DNA from 4 places in the Micromonospora sp. NPDC000668 genome. Region 1 is predicted to be linked to each of the others. Evidence: riboswitches for the same ligand, from Rfam matches in the RefSeq annotation. Region 1 holds a riboswitch; each other region holds the start of a gene.
What was found. A riboswitch is a leader RNA that binds a small molecule or an ion and turns the genes downstream of it on or off. The one in region 1 is predicted to bind cyclic di-AMP.

Region 1 (7,620 bases):
GCTGACGCTCCGCGTACCCGAAGACGGGCCGCCGCCGGGAAGCCGGCGGCGGCCCGATCACGGCCGTGGTGTCGTACTCAGGGAAGCTGCGGGTAGAGCGCGGCCACCCCGCCGGCGAGCCCGGCCTGCACCTGCCGGCTGGTCTCGTCGGTCACGATCTCGTACGCGTCGGCCTCGATGCCGTCCACCCCGATCCGCGCGATCAGCGCCGGGTCGGACTTCGGGGCGGTGACCGCGGCGGCCATGTCGGTGTCCATGTAGCCGACGTGCAGGCCGGCGACCCGAACCCCCCGCTCGGCGAGCTGGACGCGCAGCGCGTTGGTCATCGACCACTCGGCCGACTTCGCGGCGCTGTACGCCCCGACGCTCGGGAAGCTCACCCAGGACAGTGCGGAGAGCACGTTGAGGATCGTGCCGCCGCCGTTGCCCGCGATGATCGGGGCGAACGCCCGGACCATCGACAGGTTGCCGAAGTAGTGGGTCTCCAGCTCCAGCCGGACGAGGTCCAGGTCGCCTTCCAGCAGGTTGGTTCCGGTCTCGATGCCGGCGTTGTTGATCAGCAGGTTCACGTCTCCGGCCAGCGCGGCGGCGGCGGCCACCGAGGCGGGGTCGGTGATGTCCAGCCGGACCGGCGTCACGCCGGGCAGGTCGACGCTGTCCGGGTTGCGGGCGCCGGCGTAGACGGTCGCGCCGCGGGAGAGGAGCTCGGCGGCCAGGTGCCGGCCGAAGCCGCGGTTGGCGCCGGTGACGAGGGCGGTGCTTCCAGCGATCTTCATGGGACTGCTCCAGGGGTCGCGCACCGCTGTTCTGGCGGAACGGTGGGTGGTCAGGCTCGGCCGCCTTGTGGTCGACCCGACGGTATCTAGCTGACTTCGGTTAGACAAAGTCAGCTATGTCACGGGCCGGCGCGGCCCGGATCGGGAATACGACCCGGACGCGGGCACGGCCCCGCCGGTGACGGCTCGTATCCTTTCCGCGAACCTCCGCATGAGCCGAAAAGGGGAGACGGTGTGAGCAACCAGGCCGAGACGTTGGAGTTCCAGGCCGAGGCGCGTCAGCTCCTCCAACTGGTGGTCCACTCGATCTATTCGAACAAGGACGTCTTCCTGCGGGAACTCATCTCGAACGCGTCCGACGCGCTGGACAAGCTGCGGCTGACGACGATGGTCGACAAGGACCTCACCGCCGACACCGACGACCTGCACGTCGCCATCGAGGTCGACCGGGATGCCCGCACCCTCACGGTGCGCGACAACGGCATCGGGATGACCCGCGATGAGGTGGTCGGGCTTATCGGCACGATCGCCAAGTCCGGCACCGCCGAGCTGCTGCGCCAGCTGCGCGAGTCCGCCGACGCCCGCGCCTCGCAGGACCTGATCGGCCAGTTCGGCGTCGGCTTCTACGCCGCGTTCATGGTCGCCGACAGGGTCACCCTGCTGACCCGCAAGGCCGGCGAGACCGGCGGCACCCGGTGGGAGTCCGCCGGCGAGGGCACGTACTCGATCGAGACGGTCGACGAGGCGCCGCAGGGCACCACGGTGACGCTGCACCTCAAGCCGGCCGACACCGAGGACAACCTGCACGACTACACCGCCGAGTGGACCATCCGGGAGATCGTGAAGCGGTACTCCGACTTCATCGCCTGGCCGATCCGGATGAGCGTCGAGCGGCCCGGCGCCGACGGCGCGGACGCCACCAGCGAGGTGCAGACCCTCAACTCGATGAAGGCGCTCTGGGCGCGGTCCCGCGACGAGGTCGACGCTGCCGAGTACCACGAGTTCTACAAGCACGTCAGCCACGACTGGGCCGACCCGCTCGAGGTCGTGCACATGAAGGGCGAGGGCACCTTCGAGTACGAGGCGCTGCTGTTCCTGCCCAGCCACGCCCCGCTGGACCTGTTCGCCCCGCAGGGCCGCCGCGGCGTCCAGCTCTACGTCAAGCGCGTGTTCATCATGGACGACTGCGAGGCGCTGGTCCCCACCTACCTGCGCTTCGTCAAGGGTGTGGTCGACGCGCACGACCTGTCGCTGAACATTTCCCGGGAGATCCTCCAGCAGGACCGGCAGATCCAGATCGTCCGCCGCCGGCTGGTCCGCAAGGTCCTCGCCACCGTCCGCGACCTCAAGGTCAACCACCCCGAGCGCTACCGCACCTTCTGGACCGAGTTTGGCGCGGTGGTCAAGGAAGGGCTGATCGACGACGCCGACAACCGCGACACCCTGCTGGAGATCCTGTCGGTGGCCTCCACTCACGACCCGGCCGAGCCCACCGACCTGGCCGGCTACGTCGCACGGATGAAGGACGGCCAGAACGACATCTGGTACGCCACCGGCGACTCCCGGGCCACCATCGAGAACTCCCCGCACCTGGAGGCGTTCCGGGCCAAGGGCCACGAGGTGCTGCTGCTCACCGACCAGGTCGACGAGGTGTGGGTCGAGCGGGTCGGCGAGTACGACGGCCGCCCGCTGCGCTCGATCGCCAAGGGCGAGGTCGACCTGGACACCGACGAGGAGAAGCAGCAGGCCGAGGCCGAGCGTGAGCAGCAGCGACAGGAGTTCGCCGCACTGCTCGACTGGCTGGGCACCACGCTGGCAGAGAGCGTCCGGGAGGTCCGCCTGTCGTCCCGGCTGACCACCTCACCGGCCTGCGTCGTCGGCGACGCGCACGATCTCACCCCGACCCTGGAGAAGATGTACCGGGCCATGGGACACGAGATCCCGTCCACGAAGCGGATCTTGGAGATCAATCCCGGTCACGCACTGGTCGCGGGGCTGCGCAAGGCGCACGAGCAGGGCGGCGACTCCGCTGCTCTGACCGAGACCGCCGAGTTGCTGTACGGCCTGGCGGTGCTCGCCGAGGGCGGCGAGCTTGCCGACCCGGCCCGGTTCACCCGGGCGCTCGCCGACCGGCTGGCCCGCACCCTCTGACCGGTTGACCCGTCCGGCCGGCGGGCCGCCCGATCAACGGGCTCCGCCGGCCGGGCCGCACGGTGGCCCGCTACCCGCGCTCCCAGCGGGCGAACACTCCCGCGCTCCGCCACGTCGCCTGAGACAACGACCTGGTCGGAAACGGTCCATGATGGTCACTGCACAGTCTCCGGTCGCCCGCAACCGCTGCGTGGACCGCCCCGCGTGCCCCGGTGAAGAAGTTCACAGGGGGTGGGCGATCGTCACCGACGGTGCCTAACGTCGGTCAGGTTCGCCGATGCGGACACCGCCACCGGTACGCCAAATCCTGCCGCCGGTCGGCCGGCCAGTCATCCAGGCAGGAGCGGGGGACCCAGGTTCCTCGGTGCACGTCACCTCGGGGTGAAGCCGCCACCGCGCGGCCGGGCTCCTCGGCCCGAACCCGACAGCTCACCTCGTCGGCGTGGAGGAAGCTCACATGACATCTGAATACACGCCCCGTCACCGACGGGTCACCACCCGCCGCGTCGCCGTCGGCACGCTGGCCGTCGGCGCGGTCACCGGGGCCGTCGCCCTCTTCGGGCCGGCAGCCCCGGCCCAGGCCGCGGTCAACTGGGACGCGATCGCCCAGTGCGAGTCCAGCGGCAACTGGCACATCAACACCGGCAACGGCTACTACGGCGGGCTGCAGTTCTCGCAGAGCACCTGGGCCGGTTACGGCGGCAAGAAGTACGCCGCCCGCGCCGACCTGGCCAGCCGTGGTGAGCAGATCGCCGTCGCCGAGAAGGTGCTCGACGGGCAGGGCATCGGTGCCTGGCCGACCTGCGGCAAGAAGGGCGGCTCGTCGAGCGGCTCCGCCACGAAGTCGACCGGGAAGTCGTCGACGAAGACCACCAAGCCGCAGGAGCGGTCGTCGCGCGGCGAGCAGCCGGCGACCCGCAACCACCAGCGCACCGCGCCGACGACGGGCGGCGAGACGTACCTGGTCAAGCCGGGCGACACGCTGTCGGAGATCGCCCAGACCCACCGGGTGGCCGGCGGCTGGCAGGCCCTGTACGAGGGCAACCGACAGCTGATCGGCGCCGACGCGGGTCTGATCTTCCCGGGTCAACGGCTCAGCCTCTGACGCACGAGCCCGCGGGCGCTCGACCGGAGTCCGGTTGAGCGCCCGCAGGCGTGTGTCGAGCAGGGGTGCCCCGGCAGGTGGTCGTCAGGCGGCCGAGGCGGCCGCCCCTGGACGCGAGCCGGCCGACCAGGCGCGGCGCGGGGCCGGAGCGTCCGTCGCCGACCAGTCAGCGTCTGCGGTGCCATCCTCGCCCCGCTCGGCAGAGGCTGTGGCCGGTGCGTCTGTCGCACCACGGGACAGCTGGAGCGACTGTTCAGCGTTCCTGCGAGCAGCGCACGGCCACGGCTGGCCGGCGCAGAGCAGGTTGCCGCAGGCGCCGTCCTCGTCCGGCTCGTGTGCGCTGAGCACGTCGACCGCGAGCTGCCAGAGCAGCGGGTCGGTCAGGTCGCCGGGACGCTGCTCGTGGCGGCTCGGACGGTTGCTGGTGTCGTCGGGCATGGTGGTCCCCCCTGTCAGGCTGTTCCTCTCAAGAGTCACCCCATCCGCCGGCCGCTAAACCGCCGACCTGCTGCGATGTGTCTCTGATCGCAGGCCGACCGCCCTTCGGTCAGTCCGGCAGAAGGGGCATCTCGACGCCCGGCTCCCGGCCGAGCAGCACCGCTCGGGTCAGCGCCGTCGACCCGAACCGGTCGCGGACAGCGTCCACCGCGGCGTCCAACTCCGCCCCCGGGTCGTGGTGGAACGGCAGCTCGGGCTGGACCGGGTTGTCGTCCAGGTTGCCCACCGAGACGCCGATCAGTGTGACGCCCCGCCGGTCGATCTCGGGCAGTGCGGCTCGCAGCAGCGCCCGTGCGGCGGCGAGCAGCGGGGTGGTGTCCGCCGTCGCCTTGCCTACGGTGTGCGAACGGGTGGCCCGCGTGTAGTCGCCGAAGCGCAGCCGCAGCACCACCGTGCGCCCGGACCGTCCGGCCGCCCGCATTCGCCGGGTGACCCGGTCGACCAGGCCGGCCAGGATGGCGTCCAGCTCTGCCGGCGCGTGCGGCGTACGGCTCAGCGCGTGCTGCGCGCCCATCGAGCCGCGCCGGCGGCCGACCTGGACCGCCCGGGGGTCGCGGTTGTGCGCCAGGGCGTGCAGGTGTCGACCGGCACCGGCGCCGAGCAGTGACACCAGCGCCGCCTCGCCGAGCCGGGCCACCTCCCCGACGGTACGGATCCGTCGTTCCCGCAGCTTCGCGGCGGTGATCGGGCCGACACCCCAGAGCCGTTCCACCGGCAGCGGGTGCAGGAACGCCAGCTCGGCGTCGGGCGCGACGACCAGCAGCCCGTCCGGCTTCGCCACCCCGCTGGCCACCTTTGCCAGGAACTTCGTCCGGGCCACGCCCACCGTGATCGGCAGGTGGATCCGCTCGCGGACCTCCCGGCGCAGCCGCTCGGCGATGTCGGCCGGCGGCCCGGCCAGCCGGCGCAGGCCGCCGACGTCCAGGAACGCCTCGTCGATGGAGAGCCCCTCGACCAGCGGGGTGGTCTCTCGGAAGATCTCGAACACCGCCCGGCTGGCCGCCGTGTACGCCGACATCCGGGGCGGCACCACGATCGCGTCCGGGCACAGCCGGCGCGCCTGCTGGCCGCCCATCGCGCTGCGTACGCCTCGCGCCTTCGCCTCGTAGCTGGCGGCGAGCACCACGCCGCCACCGACGATCACCGGCCGCCCCCGCAGGCGCGGGTCGTCGCGCTGCTCGACCGACGCGTAGAAGGCGTCCAGGTCGGCGTGCAGGATGCTGGCCCCGGACGACACGTACATATGTTCGCATGGCGCGGATGATCACCACAGTGAGCTGGGCGAACGCGACGGCGCGGCCAGGCGGTGTCGCGGTGCCCTAACGCTCCGGCGTCGCGTCGTGTGACAACGTGTAGTGGTGCATCGACACCGCGCTGCCGTCCGGGGCGGTCCACGATGCCGTGCTGGTGCCGGTGCGCCGCCACCCGGTGCGCTCGTACAGGGCGGCGGCCGCCGCGTCGCCGTCTGCCACCTCGAGCACCAGGTCCGTCCCGCGCTCGCCCGCCCACTGCCGGGTCCGGGCCAGCAGTGCGCTGCCGAGCGCCATGCCACGGGCGGCCGGCAGCACGAAGAGGCGAGCCACCTCGGCCGTCGGCCGAGCGAGCGGCACGTCCGCCCGGTCGGGCATCCGCTGCACCGCCACGTGCCCGACGACGGTCCCGCCGTCGTCGATGGCGACCCAGGCGCGCACCGGGCGAGGCTCGCGCAGCCAAAGGTGCGGGTCGGCGGGCCAGTTCAGCGGGTACCGGTCGGCCTGGTGAACCAGAGCCAGCGCCGCGACGCATCCGTCGAGGTCGGTGGCGCGCCGCCGCCGGATGAGCGGACGGCTCACAGGTCGTCGAACGGGGCGGCGTAGCGGAACTCGCCGCGGATCGACTCCCGCCAGGCGCCCAGCGGGCGGGCCTGGAAGTACTGCGGACCCCACGGCTGCGGCGGGGTGACGCCCAACTCGACGGCGGGCCGGAACCCGAACCGAGGGTAGTAGTCGGGGTGCCCGAGCAGCACCACCAGCGGCTCGTCCCGGGCGTCGGCCGCACCGAGCACGGCGTGCATCAGCGCCGTGCCGACCCCCCGCCGCTGCCAGCCGGGGAGCACGCCGAGCGGCCCCAGGCCGAGCGCCACCGGCTGACCGGCCACCCGACCGCGGGTGGCCACCACGTGCCCCACCACCTGTCCGTCGGGGTCGGTCGCCACCAGGGAGTACGCGGGCAGCCAGCCCTCGTCGGCGCGGAGCGCGTCGACCAGCGTCGCCTCGACCGGTACGCCACCGCCGGCGTCCGGCGCGGCGAAGGCGGCGGCGTGCACCGCGCGGATGGCCTCGACATCGGCGGGCGTCTCACGTCTGATCAGCACCGCGCCACGATACGGCGCACCCGGGCGCCGGTTCCACGCGTTATCGGCGGGCGCCGGTCAACCGACGGCGGTGGGGGAGGGCGGGGCGCTGCCGCCCTGCGGCGCCTCCGGGGTCATCAGCCGGACGATCTCCGCCCGGTCGGCCGGCGAGGGCAGCCCCCACTGCGGCCGGTAGCCGTACACCTTGTGCAGGGGGGTGGAGCCGGTGCGGCCGTCCAGGATCTCCACCGCGTCGGTGTCGATCAGGCCGGGGTGCTCCACGCCGCACGCCTCGGCCACCTTGGTCAGGTCCCGGCGCAGCGTCCGCAGGTAGTTGGCCGCCCGAACCGACTTGAGCGTGGGATCCAGGCCCCGGCTCAGCCACGCGTTCTGCGTCGCCACCCCGGTGGGGCAGGTGTCGGTGTGGCACTTCTGCGCCTGGATGCAGCCGATCGACAGCATCGCCTCCCGGCCCACGTTGACCAGGTCGCAGCCGAGCGCGAACGCGACGATGGCGTTGTCCGGCAGGCCGAGCTTGCCGCTGCCGACGAAGACCACCTGTTCGTGCAGGTCGTGCTCGGCGAAGACCTTGTAGATCCGGGAGAAGCCCTGCTGGAACGGGAGCGATACCGAGTCGGTGAAGATCAGGGGCGCGGCGCCGGTGCCGCCCTCGCCGCCGTCGATCGTCACGAAGTCGACGCCCCGGCCGGTGTCCCGCATCAGGGTCGCCAGGTCCTGCCAGAAGCCCAGGTCGCCGA
Region 2 (7,620 bases), on a different contig from region 1:
TGCTGGTTGCAGCCGTAGAAGGCCGGCCGGTTGGTGGCGAAGTCCGGGTCAATGGTGACCAGGCCGGTTCGGGCCGTGCCGGTGGTCCGGAACGAGGCCTTGAGCAGGTCGAAGTAGTGCGACCAGTCCCAGTAGGGCCCTGGGTCCCAGTGCATGCCGCCGACGTTCGCCGCGATGGTGCCGGGCACGTTGTCGTGGCCGATGATGTGCTGGCGGTCGAGCGGGATGTTGAACCGTAACGCCAGGTGCCGCACAAGCTTGGCCGACGTGCGGTACATCGCCTCGGTGTACCAGGTGCCCTGCCCGGCGAAGCCCTCGTGCTCGATACCGATCGACTTGGCGTTGACGTACCAGTTGCCGGCCTGCCAGCCGATGTCCTTGGCCTTGATGTGCTGGGCCACGTAGCCGTCCACCGAGCGCAGCGTGTAGTGCCAGCCCAGATAGTCCGCCTGCTTGACCAGGTCGACGCTGGGCGCGAAGTAGCCCTCGGTGTCGTGGATGACGATGTACTCGATCTTCTGCTGTGCCGGCCGGTTGCCCAGGTCGTGGTTGCCGTAGTCGCTGGCACCCGGCCCGTACTTCTCGTAGGGCGCGGGAATCCACTCGCAGGCGAGGCGGACCGGGCACTCCAGCCCGTCCGGCCGCTCCGCACGCCGCAGCCCGAGCCGGTGCAGCACACCGGCGTCCGGGCTGACCGCCCGGGCGGTCAGGGTGACCTGGTGGCCGTCGTCGGTCCGCCGGCTCGCGCCGACGCGGATCTGGTCGTACACCTCGTCGGCGAAGGCCGCCGCGGCGGCCTCGGTGTCGGCGCCGGAGTACCGGGCTACCGCGCCGTACCAGGCACCGGGGTCACTCACCGCACCGACCGGGCCGCCGAGATCCCTCTGGTACGAGGAGAGCAGCGCGGCCCCACCCCGGATGTTGGCGGCCGGATCGGAGCGGAGCGTCTGCGCGCCGACTCCGACGAGGCTTGCCGCGGCCTGGAGGGTCTGCAGCGCCGCCGCCGCGGGCGGGGCCTGCCGTGATCCCGTCACCGTGGGCGCGGTGACCGTCAGCGGCCGGGACTCGTCGCCGCGCGGGTCCTCGCCCTCGTCGACGTGGCCACCGGCGGGCAGCGTGGTGACGTGAGCGGCGTCGGTCAGGTGCAGTGGGCCGTAGCCGCCACTGGTGCTCGGGGTGCCGAGATGGGTGTCCCAGCGGGACTCCAGATACGACACGCCGAGCAGGATGCTCTCCGGCACGCCGTACTCGGCCGCCGCTGCGGCGTACTGCTGCTGGCGGTCGGCGACGGGCGCGGCGACGGCCGGGCCGGACGGTAGCGGCACCGCGGTCGCGGCGGCGACCACGGCGACGGCGAGCAGTGCGCGCCGGCCGGTCGACAGGGCTGAATGGTGCATCGAACCCCCTAGATATCGCGGGTGCAGGTGAGGTCACCTTCGCGCCGCCCGGGAGCTCGCGTCAATACCTTTCCATCTATCGAAGCGGTCGGAAAGAAATTTTCGCGTACGGTCCGTGACCCCTTCCAACCGGTACGGAGTGTCACGGCCGCACGGGTTGCGGATCGGTAACAGCCGTCTCTACTCTGGTCATTCGTCGGCCCGATAGCAGTTCCGCCCAGCCCGGGTGGTGACGGACCGACACCGCCGAGTCGCTTCCGAGCGAACCGGGGACCCAGGTTTTCCCGGGGTGAATCCGCGGCCATCGCGGTAGGGCGCCAACTTCCCGCCCGAACCCGTCAGCTAACCCGGTAGGCGGTCAGGAAGAAGGAGTACGGAACCCGGTGGCACTCCATGCCCCGCGGCCGTCGTCCGAGCGGTCGGCGTCAGCCGGCCCGACGTCGATCGTGCCGCGCTCACGCTGGTCCCGCTTCACCACCGCTCTCGCCGCACTGGTCGGCGTCGCCGTCGTCCTGACCGGCAGCGCCACGGCGGCCCACGCGGACCCGTCTGTCGCCGAGATCGAGCGCCAGATCGACGCCGACTGGAACAAGCTCGAACCGATCATCGAACGACACAACGCCACCCGGGCCGACCTGGCCGTCAAGCGCAAGCAGGCCGACGCGCTGGCCGCCCGGATCGCCCCACTGGAGCGCCAGGTCGACGCTGCCATGGACAAGGTCAGCGCCCTCGCCGTCCGCGCGTACAAGGGCGAGAACGTCTCCACCGTCAACGCGGTGCTGGGCAGCCGATCGCCCAGCGAGGTCGTCGGTCAGCTTGAGATGCTCGACCGGTTCGCGCACAACCAGCAGCAGGACGTCCGGCAGGTCGCCGACCTGCGCGACGAGTTGGCCCGGCAGAAGGCGCCGCTGGACGAGATGGTGACCCAGCTGACCCGGACCGAGGCCCAACTGGCCGCGAAGAAGAAGCAGATCAACGAGGAGATCGACCGGCTGCAGAAGCTGCGCCTCAAGGTGTACGGCAACGGCGGTGGCGGTCCGCTGCGTCCGGCGCCCTGCCCGGCCAGCTACCCCGGCGGCGGTGCCGGCGTGGCCGTCAAGTTCGCCTGCGCCCAGATCGGCAAGCCCTACGTCTGGGGTGCCGAGGGCCCGAACTCGTACGACTGCTCCGGGCTGATGCTGGCCGCGTGGGCCAAGGCCGGGGTGTCGCTGCCGCACAACGCCGCCCAGCAGAGCCGGGTGACCAAGGACGTCAGCAGGGCCGACCTGCGCGCCGGTGACCTGGTCTTCTACTACAGCGACATCCACCACGTCGGGATGTACGTGGGCAATGGCTGGGTCGTGCACGCCTCGCAGGCCGGCCAACCGGTCAAGATGAAGAAGGTCGACGACGGCCCGATCCACAGCTACGGCCGCCCGGGCTGATCCCGGATGATCGGGGGCCCGTCGCGATCCGTCGCGGCGGGCCCTCGTCGTCTGTCCGTCGTGCCCTACCGAGTCAGCGGGTGGGCCAGGCGCGCCAGTTCTGCCAGGCGCGGCTCGGCGTCGGCCCGCGCTGACCCTGGTAGCGCGAGCCGTAGACCACCGAGCCGTACGGGTGCTCGGCCGGCGAGGAGAGCCGGAAGATGCAGAGCTGCCCGATCTTCATGCCCGGCCAGAGGGTGATCGGCAGGTTCGCCACGTTCGACAGCTCCAACGTCACGTGACCGGAGAAGCCCGGGTCGATGAACCCAGCGGTGGAGTGCGTGAGCAGGCCGAGCCGGCCCAGGCTCGACTTGCCCTCCAGCCGGCCGGCGAGCTGGTCGCCGAGCGAGATGACCTCCAGCGTCGAGGCGAGCACGAACTCCCCCGGGTGCAGCACGAACGGCTCGCCGTCCGGCACCTCCACCGCCGAGGTCAGGTCGTCCTGCTGCATGGCGGGGTCGATGTGCGTGTAGAGATGGTTGTTGAAGACCCGGAACAGCCGGTCGAGTCGTACGTCGATGCTGGACGGTTGGACCAGGGTGGGCTCGAACGGCTCCAGGCCCAGCGTGCCGGCCTTGATCTCGGAGACCAGGTCGCGGTCGGAGAGCAGCATCGGACCACCATAGCGGCGTTGGCGGCAACGGCCAGATCCGGTGCCGGTGACCAGCGCGTCGAGGTCGCTACTCGTACATTTGTTCGATAGAATGCGTGCATGGCTTCCTGGTCCGATTTCGCCGCCGACGAGCCCCGACTCGCCGACGGGATCCGCGTTCTCCTCCAGCAGTACGGGCCGGGCTTCGGCTACCTGGCCACGGTCCGCGCCGACGGCGGGCCCCGGGTCCATCCGGTCTCCCCGGTCATCACCGACGAAGGGCTGTTCTGCTTCATCGTCGACTCGCCCAAGCGTCGCGACCTCGAACGGGACGGCCGCTACGCGCTGCACTCGTTCCCCCCGGAGGAGAGCGACGACGAGGCGTACGTGGCGGGGCGCGCCTGGCCGGTGACCGACCCGGCCCGGGTGGCCCAGTTGGCGCGCAGTGCCCGGGCGGCCCCGCAGGTCGACTGGCGGCTGTTCGAGTTCACCGTCGACGTGGCGATGCTGGCCCGCCGCGAGCAGCACAGCGCCGGTGTCCCGGGTGGCGCTCCGGGTGGGCCGGCCGTTCAGGTCTGGCTCGACCCGCACGCCCCGCCCGCGGCGTCCGAGCAGACCGCCTTACCGCAGACCCGCCCGGCCCGTCGCAGCCGTGACGTCCAGCGTTCGGCTGCCTGACCGCGGCCCACCGACCCGGTCCTGGGGAAAGACACCGGTGCCGGCTCCGTCGTGACGGAGCCGGCACCGGTGGTACGCGGGAGAGCTACGCCGCGCGGTACACGGCCAAGGGGTGATCGTCCGTGACCCGTGCGGCGAGGCCGGTGCGGTGGACCGGCACGCGGGGGTACCTGGGTGCACGGGTTCGGTGACTCGGGTACAGTGGTGCCGCTTGCGGGTGTAGTTCAATGGCAGAACATCAGCTTCCCAAGCTGACAGTGCGGGTTCGATTCCCGTCACCCGCTCCAAGCGATAGGCCCTGGTCAGGACGTGAGTCCCCACCAGGGCCTTCGACGTTCCAAGGTCAACGATCATGTCGCGTGCCATTGGCGTGCCATTAGCCCCGGTCATCCCCGGCCCCGCCCCGGTCCGCCGACCGCTTCTTACCCTTCTTGCTGCCGGACTTCTTGCCCAGCTTGCCTCTGGTCTTGCTCGCGCTGCCTTCCGACTTACCGGCCCTCCTCCGGTCGACCCGCAGCGCCTGGTGCAGCGCCTGGGCGATGGGAGCAGTGTGGCCGAGGTTCGAACGCTCGCTTGGCTTCCGGACCCGACCGTCACGCCGCACCCCTCCGGCGCTTGCCGACGTTGCATATGACGATGTCGTTTGGCAGCCGATGGACTCGCGGAGGTGAGAGGTGTTCAGCCGGCTTCGGAGTACGTCGCGGGAGACTGGACGGCGGACGGGCCGGGATGTGTACGAGCGCCTTCGCACGTACGCGATCGTCGCGGCGCAGGCGGGTGTGGCGGCCGAGCTCTCCTGGTTCCTCACCCGCGACGTGCTGGACAATACGCAGCCGTTGTTCGCGCCCGCCGTCGCGGTCGGCGCGATCGCGGGAGCCATCGGCAATCGGATCAGGCGAGCTATGGAGTTCATTGCGGGAGTGACCGTCGGGGCGGTCGTCGCGCATGTGATCACACGGGTCTTCGGGGTGGGGCCGGTACAAACCGGCGTGGTCGTGGCACTGGCCATCACGGCGGCCGTCGCGCTTCGGGGCACCGGCGCCGTCATGGCCCAGGCAGGAGGCACAGCCTTGCTGCTGGGATCGGTGGCGGATGGAGCGGATCTGGCTGTGCCGCGCACGGAGAGCGCGCTGGTCGGTGGAGTGGTCGCCATCGCCGTCGCGTACCTGATCCTGCCACTCAACCCGCTGCGGGTCGTACATCGCGCTACCGGTCCGACGGTGGACGCCTTCGCCCGCGAACTGACCAAGACCGCCACGGCACTAGCCCACCGTGACCTTCACCAGGCCGAGGACGCCCTGCAGTGCTTCTCCGCGGCACAGGAGCAACGAAAGAAGACGACGACCGAGCTGGTCGACGCAGCGCAGCAGGTCGTGGTCCTCTCACCGTGGCGGAGACGAAGGCTCGGCACGATGCGCCGCTACCAGCACGCCGCCGAACACCTCGACAACACCTACACCAGCGCACGCGAGATGGTGCAATGGGCGACGGCGACCATACGCGCCGGTGAGCCAGTGCCGGCCGGCCTTCCCGCGTCGATCGAGCACGTCGGCCAGGCGCTGAGGCTCCTGTACCGCGAGGTCCTCGCTGGCCGGGACCCGGATCCTATGCGCACACGGACACAGCAGGCGATCAAAGACGTCGACGAGGCGTGCGCCGAAGGCGTCGAGTTCTCCGGACAAGTCGTCGCCACGCGAGTACGCGTTGTCGCCTGTGAACTGCTCCAAGCGTCCGGACTGCCACAAGCCGAGGCGAACAAGCAGGCGGGCCTGAGGGCCGACAGCTAGCCAAAGCGCGGCGATCGCTTCCGACCGGCGGTCGCTGCGAGCACCCGACGTGCCATTAGCGTGCCATTGGGCGAGGACAGCAGGGGCCAGCCGAGGCCACGAGAGACTGCCGAAACCAGGCCACCAAGCCGGTGGCCTGCTGGAGATCGACAATTCCCAAGCTGACAGTGCGGGTTCGATTCCCGTCACCCGCTCCAAGCTATAGGCCCTGGTCAGGACGTGAGTCCCAGCCAGGGCCTTCGACGTTCCTGCGGCCAGCAGCGCCGGGCGGGCCATCCATGGGCCACTAGCCACGCTTCTTGCCCTTGCTGCCGTGTCCGAGGAAGCCGCCGCCGGCTTCGTGGACTTCTTGCGCTCCTCCCAACCCATGCACTCGCACCGTGAACACCGCGCTGCCACGATTGCTGCTGTGGCTGATCCTGTCCCGAGATGGCGGAGTGTTCTCCTGGCCGAGGTCATTACGAAGATCGAAGCCGAGCTGGACCGAGCATGGGAAAGCTTGCTGCACGATCTCGACATCGACCCCGCCTCCCCGGACGAAGCCGAGCTGGCTTGGCTCGTGGCGAACAACCCGGCGGATCAAGAGTGGCGGACCGTGGACGCCGCACTTGATCGCTTGGTCTGTCTCGACTGCAGGTCCAGGCTGACCAAGGGACCGGCCGCGTGCGATACGTGCGGCTGTTACCAGGGAATGCGGTTTGGAGCGCGAGAGGTGGACCGACCACACGTCCCGCCTGGAAACGAACACGCGCTGAGGGTCGCGGCTGCTGTAGCTCGCACTCATGACCGCTACTCACCAATGCCGGTCGTGCAGCTGTCGTGCCCGCTACCTGCTCGATTCTTTAAGAAAGACGCTAGGTCAGGAGCCGGATATGCGGTGCCTCGTGGCTCTCGATGATGGGCGCGGAACAGTGTTCGCAGGATCCGGCGGCTGGTCGGACGAGGTTCGTCTGGGTGGAGAGTTCCCCTGACTCCTGCTGCTCTGGGCAGTAGTAGCCGAGGTAGTGCCGGACCCAGGGGGTTCGGGTGATGGCGGCGGCGGGTTGATCTCTCTTCGCGTCGTGGAAGGGGGCCCACCAGTAGTCCACCACCGCTCGCAGGCGGGTTTGCTCACCTTCGATCGTGTGGTCGAAGGCGGCGATGCGTCCGGCGGTGTAGTGCTGAGCGGTCTCCTTGTCGCCCGAGCAGACGGCCCGCTCCGCTCCCAGCTCGAAGATCGTGGTGCGGTCGACGCGCTGGCAGACGAAACAGTCCAGGCTCAGCGCAAGCCTGCCGCGCCAGTGGAGGTTGTGGAAGGGCGAGGCCGGGAGGGCCACGACGGTCTTGACTTCAATGGATCGGAGCACGGGGGGATCTTGGCATGTGCTGAAGAGGTAGGTCCGCAGGTTAGGGCTTCCGCCCTACTGTCCCTGCATGGGATACGACATCGGCTTCCTCCCGTCAGGTCAAGACGATGACGGCCAGGGCGACGAACTGCGACCACTTCACCTCACGGACGAGCAGGAAGCTGCCTGGCGACGGATCGTCACGCGGGCACGGCAGGAGATCGGCCCAGCTGAGGAAGATCGGTACCCGACGCACCTTGAGTTGTGGCTCGAAGACCCCGCCCTGCAACTGTGGTACGCCGGTAATTCCGCTTCTATCGAAGTCCCCTACCGGTACACGGCGACCGCGGCCAGCGCTCGTGCCGCCATGGGTAGGGC
Region 3 (7,620 bases), on a different contig from region 1:
CCCCGACGGGTGGGCGGTGGTCGCTGCCGTGAGGGCCGCCTAGAAGCGGCCGTGTTCGCCTCCGTCGGGGTGCTCCACGAATGGGCGGTGCTCGCTGCCATCAACACTGCCCAGAAGTGGGCGGTGCGTGCGACCGTCAGGGCTGCCCCGTCGATGGGCGGTGCTCGCCGCCGTCAGAGCCGCTCCATATCTGGGGCAGCTCGACAGGGACGCGACGGTGGTCGCCCACCCCCGCCCCGCCCTGCTCGCCAACGCCGGGCCGCCCCGCGGGGGCGCATGCCGGCCCGAGCCCGAGCCGGGCCCGAGCCCGAGCCGGGCCCGAGCCCGAGCCGGGCCCGAGCCCGAGCCGGGCCCGAGCCCGAGCCGGGCCCGAGCCGAGCCCGAGCCCGAGCCCGAGCGAGCTGAGCCTCGGGCCGAGCTGAGCCGGGGACGGGGGGACCGGGGGACGAGCTGAGCCGGGTTCGGGGCCGGGTCGACGGTCAGATGAGGTCCCAGCTGAGCGGGGTGCCGCGCGGGACGTCGGTGGTGAAGGTGCGGCCCAGGACCCGGTCGATCTCCACCGGGGCCAGCCCGCCCGCCGGTCGGATGGATCGGACGTTGCGCGCCGTGACGGGGTCGCCGGCCCGCACGTCCTCGACCACGAAGAGCGAGCGACGGAACCGCAGTCCCTCCCGCTCGGCGGGCGTCGGGCCGATTGCGGTGCCGCCCAGCGCCGCGTACGCCCGGCCCGATTCGGCGACCAGGGCCGTCAGCTCCGTCGGGTTCAGTGAAAAGTCGGAGTCCACGCCGCCGTCAGCCCGGTCCAGCGTCACGTGCTTCTCGATGAAGCAGGCGCCCAGCGCCACCGAGGCGACCGCCACTCCGATGCCGGGGGTGTGGTCGGAGAGCCCGACCGGCACGTCGAACGCGCCGGCCAGCACCGGCAGCCGGCGCAGGTTGCTGTCGGCCGGCGGCGCCGGGTAGGACGCGGTGCAGGCCAGCAGCACGATGCCCGCCGCGCCGCCGTCCCGGGCGGTCCGCACGGCCGCGTCGATCTCGGCCACCGTCGCCATCCCGGTGGAGATCACCATCGGCTTGCCGGTGCTGGCCACCAACCGGATCAGCGGTAGGTCGACCAGCTCCGACGAAGCGATCTTGTACGCCGGCGCGTCCAGCGACTCCAGCAGCTCCACGGCGGTCGCGTCGAACGGTGACGAGAAGACGGTCAGACCGCGCGCACGGGCCCGCTCGAAGATCGGGGCGTGCCACTCGTACGGGGTGTGCGCCCGCTCGTAGAGGCGGTACAGGTTCTCCCCGCCCCACAGCTCGTGCCCGCTGGAGATGCGGAACGCCGGGGTGTCGACGTCGATCGTGATCGTGTCCGGCCGGTACGTCTGGAGTTTGAGGGCGTGCGCCCCACTCTCGGCCACCGCGTCGACGATGGCCAGCGCCCGGTCCAGGTCGCCGTTGTGGTTACCGGACATCTCGGCGACCACGAAGGGTCGCTCCCCGGCACCGACCGCGTGCGGTCCGATCTTGATTGTCGCCGTCATTCCGACCTCTGCTCAGGTACGCCCGCACCAAGGTGCGGTGGTGCTGTCGTCGTCCACCCGGCGGGCGGAAGACCTGAAAAACCAGGGCGCCGGCAGCCGACCCGGCTCCCGGCGTGGTGTGCGGTGGAGGCGGTCACGGCAGGCGGCGCCCGACCAGCGCGTCGCCTCGGTCCGCGTCGCCGACCGCGAGCCTGTCGCCCGTCCCCGTCGTGGACTCGGCCGGTCGGCTCGGATCCTCGTCGGCGACGGCCGGCCCGGCACCGTTGTCGGCGCCCCCCGCAGGGCCGGACCGGCGCAGCCGGCCCGCGACCCGGTGCGCCTGCCGCAACGCCGAGTACGCCAGGTAGTCACCGCGACCGACCAGGCGATGCTTGAGCCCGGCCACGCCCGGTGGCACCGGGTAGCCACCGGTGGGCAGGTAGCGGCGGTAGTGCTCGGCCACCCGGTGGAAGAAGGCCCGCCGCAGGTGCGGGTGCAGCCGATCGTCGTTGCCGACCACCACCAGAAGGTGACTGATCATCAGCTCGAACAGCTCGGCCCGCAACTGCTCGTCCGGGTGCCGCAGGCGCAGCCAGTCCATCAGCCGCTCGTACTGGGCGAACGCGTCGAAATGTCGGCCGCTGCGGGTGGAGGTGATCGCACCCTGCCGACCCTGCCGGTACAGGTAGCAGACCTGGTCCAGCACGGAGATCTTCTCCGCGCCGATCAGCAGCGGGTGGCTGAACGGGATGTCCTCGTACCAGCCGGGGTAGAACCGCAGCTCCAGCTCGTCCAGGAAAGCGCGGCGCACCACCTTGTTCCACGCGGTGTGCTGCACACGCAGCAGTTGCGGCTGGTCGGCCAGGCGGGCCACGCCCGGCATCCCGCGCAGCAGGTGGCTGCTCGCGTCGACCTCACGCCGGCCGTCCTCGTGCACCCGCAGGTGGTCCAGCATCAGGACGTCGGGCTGATGCTGGCGCAGCCGGTCCAGGACCGCCGGGATAGTGCCCGGCGGCAGCCAGTCATCGCTGTCGACGAACCAGACGTACCGGCCGGAGGCCACGTCGAGGCCGGCGTTGCGGGCCAGGCCCAGGCCCACATTGTGGTCCAGGTGAACGACCCGGACCCCGTCGCGGCCGGCGGCGTAAGACCGCAGCATCGCGCCGCAGCCGTCCGGGGAGGCGTCGTCGACGGCGATCAGCTCGACCGCGCCCGCCTCGCTCGCCGGTACGTCGGCCCGGATCGATTCAAGGCACTGGTACAGGTACGCCTCGACGCCGTACACGGGCACGACGATGCTCAGCAGCGGTGCGTGCGTCGGCTCATTGACCACGCCGCCACCTTCGACGGTCCGGGTGGCCGGCCTCGGAACCTGACGTGGCCGACGAAGGTGGAATCCCTGAACTCCCGCGGAGCGGAAGGTTAACGCCGGCCGCCCCGCGGGGCCCGGAGCCGGGGCGGCCGGGACGGTCCGCCGCGCGCCCGCCACCCGTGGGACACGTCCGATTCACCCTGGAGTAACCCGGTAGGGTGCCCCGGTGCGGCCCTGCCGGGCCGCCGTGGGCGTCGCCGTTGCGCCGTCCGACGCCACGCCGAGGAGGAGACGCACGTGCTGGTGATCCTGCGGAGCGCCGGGACCTCGGCATGACGAGCACCGTCGCCGAGCCGGAGGTCCGGCCCGCACCCGTCCCGGCCCGGCTGCCCTCGCTGACCGGGCTGCGCTGGATCGCCGCGTTGCTGGTGTTCGGCTTCCACGCCGGCACCATGCGGATCATCGCGGAGCCGGACTACAAGGCCGTGGTCGACGCCCTGTTCACCCTCGGCCTGTCCGGGGTGCAGTTCTTCTTCATTCTCAGTGGCTTCGTACTGGTCTGGTCGGCCCGCCCCGGCGACTCCCGGCGGAGCTTCTGGCGGCGCCGGGTCGCCAAGATCTATCCGAACCACCTGGTGCTGTGGGCGGCGGCGCTGCTGGTCGCCTGGTGGTTCGCCGATCCGGTGCTGCCGGCCGCCGCGCTGGAGAACCTGCTGCTGCTGCAGGCCTGGGACCCTCGGCCGGGTTGGTTCTACAGCATCAACACGGTGAGCTGGTCGCTGTCCTGCGAGTTCTTCTTCTACCTCTGCCTACCGCTGGCACTGCCGCTGCTACGCCGGTCCCGGCCGGCACTGCTCTGGACGCTGGTCGTCGCGTTGCCGCTGCTGATCCTTGCGCTCTGGCCGGCCCAGCACCTGGTGCCGGAGCCCAGCCGCTGGTGGTTCACCCAGGTCTTCCCGCTGGCGCGGTCGCTGGAGTTCTGGTTGGGCGCGGTGGCGGCCGAGTTGATGCGTCGGGGCCTCTGGCGGGGTCCCGGGTTGACCGGAGCCAGCCTGATCTTCGTGGCCACCTGGGTGGCCGCCGCGCAGTGGATCCGCGCCGAGCTGTGGACCACCCTGCTCGCGGTGGCGTATCTGCTGGTGATCACCGCCGCCGCGGACGCGGACGTGCGGGGGCGACGCTCACCGTGGCGGTCCCGCCCGCTGGTGTGGCTCGGCGAGGTCTCGTTCGCCTTCTACCTGGTGCACGTGCTGGTGATGACGAGCGTGCTGCGCTGGACCGGGGACTGGGGTACCGGCTTCGGCGGCTGGCGCGGCCCGGCGGCGGTGCTCGGCTTCCTGCTGGTGAACCTGATCCTCGCCGGGCTACTGCATCGTTTCGTCGAGACCCCGATGATGCGCAGGCTCACTCCGCGCCGTTCGGCCCGCCCGGCGGCCATTCCTCGACAGCGAGCAGGCGGCACCGAAGCCCGCGTCGCTGAAGCCAAAGCCGCTGAAGCCCGCGACGCCGAAGCCCGCAACGAGGCCGGCGGGGCGAGTAAAGCTCGCGAGCGATCGACCTACGCCGACTCGCGCTGACAGCGTCCACTCTGGTCGGCGCGGCGCGGGCCGACACGCCCGTCGTCGATGCGCCTGGTCGGCCACGACGGTAGCGTGGGGACGTGCTTTCGGTCGCGCTCACCTGTCCGCTGTGGTGGGTGGCGCGCTGGGCGACACGTGTGCTGACCAGCCTCGCCGTTGTCGCCGCCCTCGCGCTCGGCGCCGGCACGTCGCCCGCCTCGGCCTACGGGCTGTCGGCGTTCAGCCCCGGGTCGGTCGCGCCGTCGGGTCGGCCCGCCCCGATGGATGACACCGTGCACACGACGCCGATCGCCGCCGAGGAGGCCGCTGAGCAGCCCAGCCCGACGCGGTCGAGCGACGGGCAGGCAGCGCCCCTCGGTGGCGAGGCCGCCGTCCCCGCCGACGCGGCCCCGGTGCTCGCGGCCGGCGCCGACCGGCTACCCCGCGCGGATGGCCCGGCCAGCCGCGCGCCCCGAGCCCCACCCGGGCGCTGAGCCACCGGGACGAGCGTCCCGCCGCCGCGCCTGTCGACTCATCAGCTCCACACCCGCCGGACCCGTGGCCCCGCCGCAGCCTGGGTGGCCCCGTGCGGATCCCCATCGCATCGCTCTCTCCCCGAGGTGCCCACCATGGAGACCGTCGTCTTCTACCAGTTCCTGACCGAGGTGCCGCAGGCCGTCGCCATCTGGTCGGCCCTGTTCCTGCTGGCGCTGACCGTGCTCGCCGTGCTGGTCGCCCGCCCGGAGCGGGACCGGCCGGCGGTCGACCCGACTCCGGCGCCCACCGCCCGGGAGGTGGCCGCCGCCGAGGCCGCCGACCTGCGCCGGTACGCCGAGGAGGTGGCCGTCGCGGCGGCCGGCGCGGCGCAGACCGCCCGCCGCCGACGCGCGGACTGGCTGGCCGCTCAGGAGCAGGTGGAACGCGCGTGGGCCGGGTACGACGAGGCGGACACCGCCGCCCGTCGGTTCGCCGGCGCCGCGGCACTGCCCACCCCTCGTACTCCTCGTACCCCCGCCGAGTACGCCGCCCGGGAGCGCTATCTGCATCGCGCGGCGATGGCGGCGTACTGGCGCGGCGACCTGTCCATGCGGCAGCTCGCTGACGTGTTCGGGCAGCGGCACGGCTGGGACCCCCGCCGGCACCCGGTTGAGCAGGAGGTGCTGCTCAACCGGGCGGTCCGGGACGCGAGGCTCGCCGACTACCGGGCCGCCGCCGGGCGGGAACGGTCGGCCTGGCGAGACGCGGAGCTTGCGGCCTCCTCGGCCCGGGCCCTCACCGAGGAGGCGTACACGGCGGCGGCCCGGCTGCGTCCGAACCGGCTGCCGGCGCGTCGGACGATGACCGCAGTGCTCCGTCCGGCGGCCGCGACGCGCTGGCGGCCGGCCCGGGTTGGCTGAGTCGTCAATTAGGCCGTGAGCCCGGTCACACTCACTCGAAATCGGGCGGACGGCTCGATCGGCAGCATTGTTCCCACGAATTCGAGGCCATTGCCGACGGCCTGTCCGGTTGTCGCCCGCAGGCGCCGCCGTAACCGGTTGTCCCATCGAGTCGCGTCAGCGGCAATACGCGCAGAAATTGCTGCGACAGTTCAGGTTTACGCAGGTGAACCTGGCTTGGCAGGGTGCGGAGCGGCCAGTAGTGTCGTCCCGTCCGGTGCGGTAACCGATCGCAAGAGGCGACGCCGCGCTGACCCGCTTAATCGTGATCAACGAACCGGGGACCCACCAGTAAGTCCGGGGTGAATCCGCGAGCCACGGCCCGCGGTAGGGCGATCTTCCCGCCCGAATCCGTCAGCTAACCCGGTAGGCGGTGTCGGAAGGAGTTCCATCGTCGTGCAGCAACTCTCGACCCCTCGATTGTTCCCCCGCCTCCACGGCGCCGCGGTACCCCCGCTCATCCGTCCAGTGACGGTGAGCTGACCCCCGGGTCACCGCCTCTTCCGCCCGGCCGCGCCGGGCATTCCCCTGAGCGGTTCATCATCCGCGGACCACGGTCCGCGCGCTGGCGCCTGCCCGGATATCGGTCCGGCCCCGGTGTGCCGCTCTCCCCCTGATCCGTGGAGGACCCCGTGAAGCACACCCTGAAGCGTCAGCTCCGCCGCCTCACCACCGAGCGTCCGTACCAGATCGTCACCGCCTCCGCTGCGGCCCTCGTGATCGCGACCACCACCGGTGCTCTGTTCGCCGGCGCCGACGACGCCCCGGCCAGCCAGCACACCGCGACCACGGTCGCCGAGATGCGCAGCGACTCCGTTGCCTCCCGTGGCGAGGCGCGTGCCGCGTCCCCCTCGGCCAGCACCGCGCCGACCACCGCTGCCCCCGCGCCGGCCACCAAGGGCGCGTCGCCCGCCGCCAAGGCCAGCAGCAACCCGGACCTGACCAGTAAGCCGAAGCCGCCCGCGACCAAGGTGCTCGACTACGACTACCAGGTGCAGAACACGTACTTCAACTGTGGCCCGGCTGCCACCCGCAACGCCCTCAGCGCCGCCGGCATCGACCGCACCCAGGATGAGCTGGGCGCCGAGCTGGGCACCACCGAGATGGGCACCAACTCGGCCCTGGACACCACTCGGGTGCTCAACGCCGAGGTGAAGGGCTCCCCGTACCGGACCCGGATGTTCGCTGGCACGCCCAGCCCGGCCCAGATGGACCAGCTCCAGGCCGACGTGGTCAAGGCGATCACCGACGGCCGCGGCGTGGTGGCCAACGTCGCCGGCGACGCCACCGACACCGACGGCGGCTGGCACTCCTACGGCGGCGGCCACTACATCGCCGTGGTGGGTTACAAGGACAACGGCCGGACCGTGCGGATCGCCGACTCGGCCAACGCGGCCGACCCGTCGTACTGGATCACCACGATCAACCTGGCCAACTGGATCGCCACTCGGGGCTACTCCGCCTGACCCGGGCGTAGCCGCCGCGGGCGCCGTCCCCCACAAGGGGCCGGCGCCCGCGGCGTCTCTGTCCGTGCGATCAGTAGCTGATGAAGCCGTACAGCGCGAGGTGGTTCGACTTCGTCCCGCTGACCGTGTGGTCGATGCCGGACGGCTGCACGCTGCCCTTCACGAAGAGATAGTCGATCTTGCTGGAGCCGCTGGTGGCCTTCGACCCGTAGCCGGTCATGCCGTACCCGCCCAGCGTGCCGGGCGCGATGCCAGTGCGGTTCGCGTCGATGCCCACGACGCGGATCGTGGAGGCGTTCAGCAGGCTGGTCGCGTCGGCACCGAGGTGGATGCCGC
Region 4 (7,620 bases), on a different contig from region 1:
CCGCTGACGAACCGCCGATTACCGGCGAGCAGCTCGGCCAGCGCGGCGCGGGGCGTACCCCCGGCCTGTCGCCCCTGTGCGGAAGGTCCGCCCAGCGGCGGGCCGGGCGTTGCCCCCGACGACCCCATGCCGTCCAGCTTGGCCCGAGCCGGGCTGCCACGGGCGCGGTCGGGAATGTTCACACGGACGCGATTGACGTGGTGCGATGGCGGGTAGCCGGTGTTACCGCCGGGTATCCCGGTGCTCGTGGTACCGGACGGCCCTGGGGAGGTGGCGATGCCGGAGCGGTTCGAGGTCGGTCTGCCTGATGAGGTGCGGCTCCACGTCGAGGCGACGGGGCCGACGGATGCCCAGGTCACCGCCATTCTGCTGCACGGTTGGACACTGGACGGGCGCAGCTGGCACCGCCAGGTCGACGCGCTCACCGAGCCGGCCGGCGGCGCGGTGCGGGTGATCACCTATGACGCGCGGGGGCACGGCCGGTCCAGCTGCATGGCGCTGCCCACGGCCACCCTTGCCCAGCTCGGCGACGACCTGGCCGCGGTGATCGACGCGGTGGCGCCGGTCGGGCGGGTCGTCCTGGTCGGGCACTCGATGGGCGGCATGACGATCATGGAGTACGCACACCGCCACCCCGCGCACTTCGCGGCCCGCACCGCCGGCCTGGTCTTTGTCTCGACCACCGCCGAGGGGCACACGCACACCGTCTACGGGCTCTCGCCGCGGATCGCCCGGCTGATCCGGCTGGCCGAGACGACCGGCGCCGGAGTGCTGGCCCGGTGCGGCTCGTGGCGACCGCCCCGGGCGCTGCTACGCGCTCTGCAACCGAGCATCCGGTGGATGCTCTTCGGCGACCGCTGCGAGCCGGCCGACATCCGGTTGGTGACCTCGGCGGTGGCCCGCGCCTCGCTGCGCTCGATCGGCGGGTTCCGCGCCTCGATCGGCACCCAGCACCGGCTGGACACCCTCGCCGCGCTCGCCCACCTGCCGGCGGCCGCCCTGGTCGGCGACCGGGACCGGCTGACCCCACCGCCGTGCGCCGAGTCGATCGCCGAGGTCCTGCCGGCCACCGAGTTGACCGTCTGCCCGGGTGCCGGGCACATGCTGATGATGGAACGTCCGGACGAGGTGAACGCAGCGCTGACCGGCGTCCTGCGCCAGGTGCTCGCCGAGCCGTCGCCACCCGCGAGCGACGCGAGCGTCATCGGGGCGGGTGCCTGACCACGTTCCCGCACCTCGGGCGCGGCGGGCCTGGCCGAGGGCCGTACCCTTCTGCGGTTGGCCCGCGCGGTTCGCGCCGCTTGCCGGCGACATCGAAGGAGCGTGCGTTGACCGACCAGACCACCCTGGAGCAGGAGATCGCCGTCGAGCAACGGCACCTCGACCGGGTGTACGCCCGACTGGCCGAGTTACGGCAATCGGCGGTCCGCGCCGAGCGGGACGGCTACCGGATGGCCCGGGTGGGCACGTTCGGCGCGCTGGTCGAGCGCGACGCGATGGTCTTCCACGCCGCGCAGCGGCGGCACACCCTGGACGCCGAGCACGAGGGGCTGGTCTTCGGCCGGCTGGACCTGCGGGACCGACAGGTGCTGCACGTCGGGCGGCTCGGCATCCGCGACGAGGACGCCACCACGCTGGTCGTCGACTGGCGGGCGCCGGCCGCCGCCGCCTTCTACCAGGCCACCCCGGCCCAGCCGCAGGGCGTGGTGCGCCGCCGCACGATCCAGTCCCGCAACGAGCGGGTCACCCGGATCGAGGACGACCTGCTGGACCCGACCGCCGCCCCGGAGGGGATGACGGTGGTGGGCGACGGCGCGCTGCTGGCCACCCTGTCCCGGGCCACCGGCCGGGGCATGCGCGACATCGTGGCGACCATCCAGCAGGAGCAGGACGAGGCGATCCGTTCGCCCAGCTCCGGGGTGACGATCGTCGCCGGCGGCCCAGGCACCGGCAAGACGGCGGTGGCCCTGCACCGGGCCGCGTACCTGCTCTACTCCGACCGCAGCCGGTACGCCGGCGGCGGCATCCTGGTGGTCGGCCCGTCCTCGGTCTTCGTCGAGTACATCGCCTCGGTGCTGCCCTCGCTCGGTGAGGACACCGCGACCCTGCACTCGCTGGGCACCCTCTTCCCGGGGATGACCGCCACCCGCACCGACCCGCCCGAGGTGGCCTCGGTGAAGGGCTCGTTGCGGATGCGCCGGGTGCTGGAGCGGGCGGTCCGGGACGCGGTGCCGGGCGGTCCGGGCGAGCTGCGGCTGCTCTACCGGGGCGGACTGCTGCGGCTGGACCGGGCCGAGCTGGACGGGATCCGGGACCGCGTGCTGCACCGGGGCGCCCGGCGCAACGAGGTACGCCGGGCCGGTTTCGACGGGGTCTTCGCCGCGCTCTGGGCGCAGGCCCGGCGGATGAACCTCCGACTGCCGGAGCAGCCGGCGTTCGAGGCGGAGATCGCCGAGCGGCCGGAGTTCCGGGAGTTCCTCAAGGCGTGGTGGCCGCGGCTGCACCCCCGGCACGTACTCGGCTGGCTGGCCCGGCCGGACCGGCTCCACCGGTACGCCGGCGGGATCCTCTCCACGGCGGAGATCCGGCTGCTCAGCGCCGCGTACCAGAGCCTGGACGACGCCGGGCTGACCATCGCCGACGTGGCGCTGCTGGACGAGTTGGACGCGTTGCTCGGCAAGCCGGCACAGCCGGCCCGGGCGCGGCGCGACCCGTTCCAGCTCGCTGGCGGGGTTCGCGAGCTGAGCACCTTCGCCGACCGGCAGCGGGCCGCCCGGGCGTCGGCCCGGGAGCGTCCGGCGGACTATCGGGAGTACGCGCACGTGGTGGTGGACGAGGCACAGGATGTCTCGCCGATGCAGTGGCGCATGATCGGCCGGCGCGGCCGGTTGGCCTCCTGGACCGTGGTGGGCGATCCGGCGCAGACCGCGTGGACCGGCGACCCGGAGGAGCTGGACCGGGCCCGTGACCACGCGTTGGGCCGGCGCAAGCGGCACGATTTCACGCTGACCACCAACTACCGCAACTCGTCGGAGATCTTCGCGGTGGCAGCGGCGGAGATCCGCCGGCTCTACCCCGACCTGCTGCTGCCGACAGCCGTCCGCTCCACCGGGGTCGATCCGGTCGAGCTGGTGGTGCCCCCCACCGCGCTGGAGACCGCGATCGTGGAGGCGGCCACCGGCCTGCTGGCCGAGGTCGAGGGCACGGTCGGGGTGATCACGCCGGTCCCCCGCCGCGACGAGGTCGCCGGTTGGCTCGGCGTGCTCGGCGCGCCGCGGCTGCAGGTGGTGACCAGCCTGGAGGCCAAGGGCATGGAGTACGACGGGGTGGTGCTGGTCGCCCCGAGCGAGATCCGGGCGGATCCGGGCGCGGGCGTGCGCACCCTCTACGTCGCGCTCTCCCGGGCCACTCAGCGGCTCACCACCATCGACCCGATCGGCTGACCTGCGGCGGTAGCCCCCACCGGGCGACCGTCGGCCTTACACTTGCATACATAGCGATGTGCGCATACATTTGACCAAATCCGGACCGACGGCGGAGGGTGGTTTCGTGGGCGCAGGTCATGACCACCACCATGCGTCGGTCGCCAACGCCGCGCACCAGCACCGGGGCCGACTCTGGACGGCGTTCGGGCTGCTCGCCGCCCTGATGGTGGTCGAAGCGGTGGCCGCCTTCCACACCGGCTCACTGGCCCTGCTCTCCGACGCCGGGCACATGTTCACCGACGTGCTCGGCATCGGGATGGCGCTCGCCGCGATCACCGCCACCCAGCGGACCACGGGCGACCCGCAGCGCACCTTCGGGCTCTACCGGCTCGAGGTGCTCGCCGCACTGGCCAACGCCGTGCTGCTCTCCGGCGTGGCGGTCTACGTGGTGATCGAGGCGATCGGCCGGTTCGGCGACCCGCACGAGGTGCTGGCCGGCCCGATGCTCGCGGTGGCCACGCTCGGCCTGCTCGCCAACCTGGCCGCCTTCGCCCTGCTCCGCTCAGGTGCCCGGGAGAGCATCAACCTCCAGGGCGCCTACTTGGAGGTGCTCGGCGACCTGCTCGGCTCGCTCGGCGTGATCGGCGCGGCGCTGCTCATCCAGGTCACGGACTGGTGGTGGGCCGACCCGCTCGTCGCGGTCGCCATCGGCGTGTTCATCCTGCCGCGCACCTGGCGGCTGGGGCGGGCCGCGGTCCGCATCCTGGTGCAGGCCGCCCCGGAACACCTCCAGGTGACCGCCGTACACGACCGGCTGGCCGCGGTGCCCGGCGTGGTCGAGGTGCACGACCTGCACGTCTGGACGCTCACCTCGGGCATGGAGGTGGCCTCCGCACACCTGACGATGGCGCCCGACGCGGAGGTCGGCGCGGTGCTCACCGCGGCGCGTACCGCCCTGCATGAGGATTTCCGGATCGAGCACGCGACGTTGCAGATCGAGCCCGGCGCCGCCCCCGGGGCCTGCGGTTCGATCCGGTGGTAACGCCTTTTTCTGGAGCTTTCCTCAACTTCGCCCGAATTTATCGTGACGACGCACGCACCGTCCGTCACATCGGCTGCATCAGTCCCACCGGCCCCGGTAGGCTCGGTCCCGGCCTCCACCCGGCGGCGCCCTAACGGCGCCGGTGGCGGCCGCCGCCTAATCGCCCGAGCGGGCGAACCGGGGAACCATGTTCCTGGGGTGCATCCGCGTCAGCGGTAGGGATCTTCCGTCCCGAACCCGTCAGCTAACCCGGTCGGCGGCTGACGGAAGGACATGCGTAGTGGCACCAGCACGACCGCCCGCCGCCCGACTGGCGGCCCTGATCGTCGCGATGCTCGCCCTCGGCGTCGCACTCCCGGCCGGCGCCGCCTCGGCCGCTCCCCAGACCGCCCTGCGGGCCGCCGCAGCACCCGACGGCGACGAGGAGGGTGGCACCCCGGCGCTGCGGGCCCAACTGGAGGCGGCCAGCAAGGGCTACCTGGACGCGAAGCGCGCCCTGGACACCTCCGTCCAGCGGCAGCAGCAGCTCACCACCCAACTGAAGACCACCGAGACCGAGCTGACCGAACGCAGCGGCAAGGTCGGCGAGATCGCCGGGGTGGCCTACCGCACCGGCCGGCTCGGCACGATGTCGGCGTTGCTCAACAGCAACACCCCGGAGGGCTTCATGGACCGGGCCGCCGCGCTGGACGCGGTCGCCGCCAACGAGGACCGGGTGCTGCGCGAACTGCTCGCCACCAAGGACGAGGCCAACCGCACCCGGGTGGCCCTGGACGGCGAGATCCGCGAACAGCGCAAGCAGGTCACCGTGATGGCCAAGCGCAAGGACCAGGCCGAACGGGCCCTGAAAGTGGCTACCACCAACCAGACCACGGCCGACAGCGGCTCCAACCGGGGCACCTCCGCCGCCAACGCCCAGGCCGCGCCGCGCAACTCCGACGGCTCCTGGCCGTCCGAGTCGTGCAGCGTCAACGACCCCACCCCGGCCACCGGCTGCATCACCCCGCGCACCCTGCACGCGCTCAACCAGGCCAAGGCCGCCGGCTTCACCCGGTACGTGTCCTGCCACCGCTCCGGCGGCTCCGGTGAACACCCGAAGGGCCGGGCCTGCGACTTCGCCGCGCAGACGAACGGCTTCGGCGGGGACGCCACCGGCGGCGACAAGACGTACGGCAACAACCTGGCCGCCTACTTCATCCGCAACGCCGACCGGCTCGCCGTGCTGTACGTGATCTGGTACCGGCAGATCTGGCTGCCCAGCAGCGGGTGGAAGTCGTACAGCGGGGCGGGTGGCGACCCGTCCAGCGACCACACCAACCACGTACACCTGTCGGTGTACTGACCCGACCCGGCCGGCGCCCCGCTGAGCGGGGCGCCGGCCGGAGTACGTCAGCGGGCGTACCCCGGATGTCGCCGGCGGTCGGACGACCCCGGCCGGGTCCGGCGGCAGCATCGCTCGTATGCGTCGACTACCGCCCAGCGCTCGCAAGGCGCTGCTCACCCTGCACCTGGTCACGTCGCTCGGCTGGCTCGGCACCGACCTGGTGCTGCTCACCCTCGGCGTCGCGGCGCTGCGCGGTGCCGACCCGGCCGTCGTCTACCCGGCCGCCGCGTTGGTCGGCACCGTGCTGTTCGCTCCGCTGAGCGTGCTGGTCTGGCTGGTCGGCGTGGCCAGCGCAGTGCTCACCCCGTGGGGCCTGCTGCGCTACCGCTGGGTCCTGACCAAGCTGGTGATCACCACGGTGATGGTCGGCCTGGTGCTGTTCCTGCTCACCCCGAACCTGCGGCACGCCGGTGCGCTGGGCGTCGCCCTGCCCGCCCGGGACCGCGCCGACCTGGTGATCGCACCTGCGGTGTCGACCAGCCTGATGATCATTGCGACGGTGCTCTCCACGTACAAGCCGTGGGGGCGACGACCGGTCGCGCGGCCCACCGCCGCCGGCCGGACCGGCCGTGATCGGCAGGGCGCCGGGCCCGGCGCATGGCCCACCATCGCGGGCCAGGCCGCCCATGATCGCGCTACAACCAGGATGTAGTGGCCTCCGAACCGAAACAGGCCACTACATCCAGGATCGAGCGCGATCATGGCGCGGGCGCGGAACGCGGTGTGAGCGGGGGCGCGGGGTGAGCGTGCAGCGCGGGCGTTGGGTCAGGTGGGGGGTGGGGGGTTGTCGAGGCGGTCCAGGGCCGCGCCGAGGCGGGTGGCCAGGGCCAGGTGGGCCGCGCGGGCCTGGCGGAACGCGTACCGAAACAACGGAGCTGGTGCGGTCAGGGTGATCTCGACATCGATCCGGACCAGGCCGTCCGGCTCGGCACGCAGCCGGGTGTGGTTGTGCACCGTGGTGGCCGGCCACTGGCGGGCCACCGTGACGATCTCGTCGTCCTCGCTGATCAGCACGTCTGCCTGGTAGGTGGTGCGAAAGCGCAGCGGGCCGGCTACCAGTCGGTCGCTGATCGCGTAGCTGGCCCGGGCACCGTGCCGTGGTGGCAGCCTGCGGACCCGGACGATCAGCGGGTGCAGCTCGCCCTGCCGGGTCAGGTCGCTGAGCAACGCCGCCGCGTCAGAGGTTGAGGAGCGGGCCTGAACGGTGTAGCTGAAGGTATCGCTCCTGAGCACACCGTCTCCTGCCGTCGATGGTCGCCCGATCGTCCCGTACCCCGGTCGGGCTGGCAACGCCCGGAGGGACACCGGCCGATGCGATGCCGTTCGGGGCTTCCGTCGCACTAGGGTCGGTTAGCGAGTAATCACCGGCCGTGACGAGGGGCGGAAATCATGAACGGCTACGACCGGTGAGCGGACACGTGATGGTCTTCGCGCCCACGCCGCAGCTGACGGTGACCGTCGACCAGCCGAGCGACCATCCCGAGCTGCACCTGCATCCCGGCGGGCAGGGCGTCTGGCAGGCCCGCATGGTGATGTCGCTCGGGGTCGACGTGGTGCTCTGCGCCGCGCTCGGCGGCGAGATCGGCCAGGTGTTGGAGCCACTGCTGGTCAGCGAGGGGGTGGACCTCAAGGTGGTGGTCCGCGACTCCGGCAGCGGTGGGTACGTGCACGACCGTCGGGACGGGTCCCGGCAGGAGATCGTCGACGTGCCCGGGCAGCCCCTGAGCCGGCACGAGCTCGACGAGCTGTACAACCTTGCCCTCGGCGAG

Region 2: it holds a riboswitch for cyclic di-AMP, as region 1 does, so the genes downstream of both, ACFY29_RS14665 (NlpC/P60 family protein) here and ACFY29_RS27680 (transglycosylase family protein) in region 1, are expected to answer to the same signal.
Region 3: it holds a riboswitch for cyclic di-AMP, as region 1 does, so the genes downstream of both, ACFY29_RS21035 (C39 family peptidase) here and ACFY29_RS27680 (transglycosylase family protein) in region 1, are expected to answer to the same signal.
Region 4: it holds a riboswitch for cyclic di-AMP, as region 1 does, so the genes downstream of both, ACFY29_RS08325 (coiled-coil domain-containing protein) here and ACFY29_RS27680 (transglycosylase family protein) in region 1, are expected to answer to the same signal.

What each region holds. Positions count from the first base shown of each region.
Region 1 is NZ_JBIAYP010000006.1:56,758-64,377, forward strand. Features, by position in the region: gene ACFY29_RS27665 (M28 family peptidase) at 1-5, shown strand, start outside; gene ACFY29_RS27670 (SDR family oxidoreductase) at 78-776, opposite strand; gene htpG (molecular chaperone HtpG) at 1,011-2,927, shown strand; cyclic di-AMP (ydaO/yuaA leader) riboswitch at 3,216-3,385, shown strand; gene ACFY29_RS27680 (transglycosylase family protein) at 3,385-4,032, shown strand; gene ACFY29_RS27685 (hypothetical protein) at 4,117-4,470, opposite strand; gene dinB (DNA polymerase IV) at 4,580-5,767, opposite strand; gene ACFY29_RS27695 (GNAT family N-acetyltransferase) at 5,850-6,362, opposite strand; gene ACFY29_RS27700 (GNAT family N-acetyltransferase) at 6,359-6,883, opposite strand; gene ACFY29_RS27705 (FMN-binding glutamate synthase family protein) at 6,941-7,620, opposite strand, start outside.
Region 2 is NZ_JBIAYP010000002.1:1,090,105-1,097,724, reverse strand. Features, by position in the region: gene ACFY29_RS14670 (N-acetylmuramoyl-L-alanine amidase) at 1-1,397, opposite strand, end outside; cyclic di-AMP (ydaO/yuaA leader) riboswitch at 1,632-1,768, shown strand; gene ACFY29_RS14665 (NlpC/P60 family protein) at 1,781-2,821, shown strand; gene dcd (dCTP deaminase) at 2,895-3,473, opposite strand; gene ACFY29_RS14655 (pyridoxamine 5'-phosphate oxidase family protein) at 3,573-4,130, shown strand; tRNA gene ACFY29_RS14650 (tRNA-Gly) at 4,344-4,417, shown strand; gene ACFY29_RS14645 (aromatic acid exporter family protein) at 4,862-5,917, shown strand; gene ACFY29_RS14640 (hypothetical protein) at 6,204-6,500, opposite strand; gene ACFY29_RS14635 (hypothetical protein) at 6,772-7,263, opposite strand; gene ACFY29_RS14630 (hypothetical protein) at 7,358-7,620, opposite strand, start outside.
Region 3 is NZ_JBIAYP010000004.1:42,524-50,143, reverse strand. Features, by position in the region: gene pseI (pseudaminic acid synthase) at 480-1,532, opposite strand; gene ACFY29_RS21055 (glycosyltransferase family 2 protein) at 1,666-2,844, opposite strand; gene ACFY29_RS21050 (acyltransferase family protein) at 3,156-4,400, shown strand; gene ACFY29_RS21045 (hypothetical protein) at 4,484-4,876, shown strand; gene ACFY29_RS21040 (hypothetical protein) at 5,012-5,779, shown strand; cyclic di-AMP (ydaO/yuaA leader) riboswitch at 6,065-6,206, shown strand; gene ACFY29_RS21035 (C39 family peptidase) at 6,451-7,284, shown strand; gene ACFY29_RS21030 (hypothetical protein) at 7,355-7,620, opposite strand, start outside.
Region 4 is NZ_JBIAYP010000001.1:1,794,991-1,802,610, forward strand. Features, by position in the region: gene ACFY29_RS08305 (carbonic anhydrase) at 1-182, opposite strand, end outside; gene ACFY29_RS08310 (alpha/beta fold hydrolase) at 277-1,221, shown strand; gene ACFY29_RS08315 (HelD family protein) at 1,329-3,443, shown strand; gene ACFY29_RS08320 (cation diffusion facilitator family transporter) at 3,550-4,467, shown strand; cyclic di-AMP (ydaO/yuaA leader) riboswitch at 4,611-4,742, shown strand; gene ACFY29_RS08325 (coiled-coil domain-containing protein) at 4,748-5,809, shown strand; gene ACFY29_RS08330 (hypothetical protein) at 5,928-6,503, shown strand; gene ACFY29_RS08335 (SRPBCC family protein) at 6,617-7,084, opposite strand; gene ACFY29_RS08340 (PfkB family carbohydrate kinase) at 7,258-7,620, shown strand, end outside.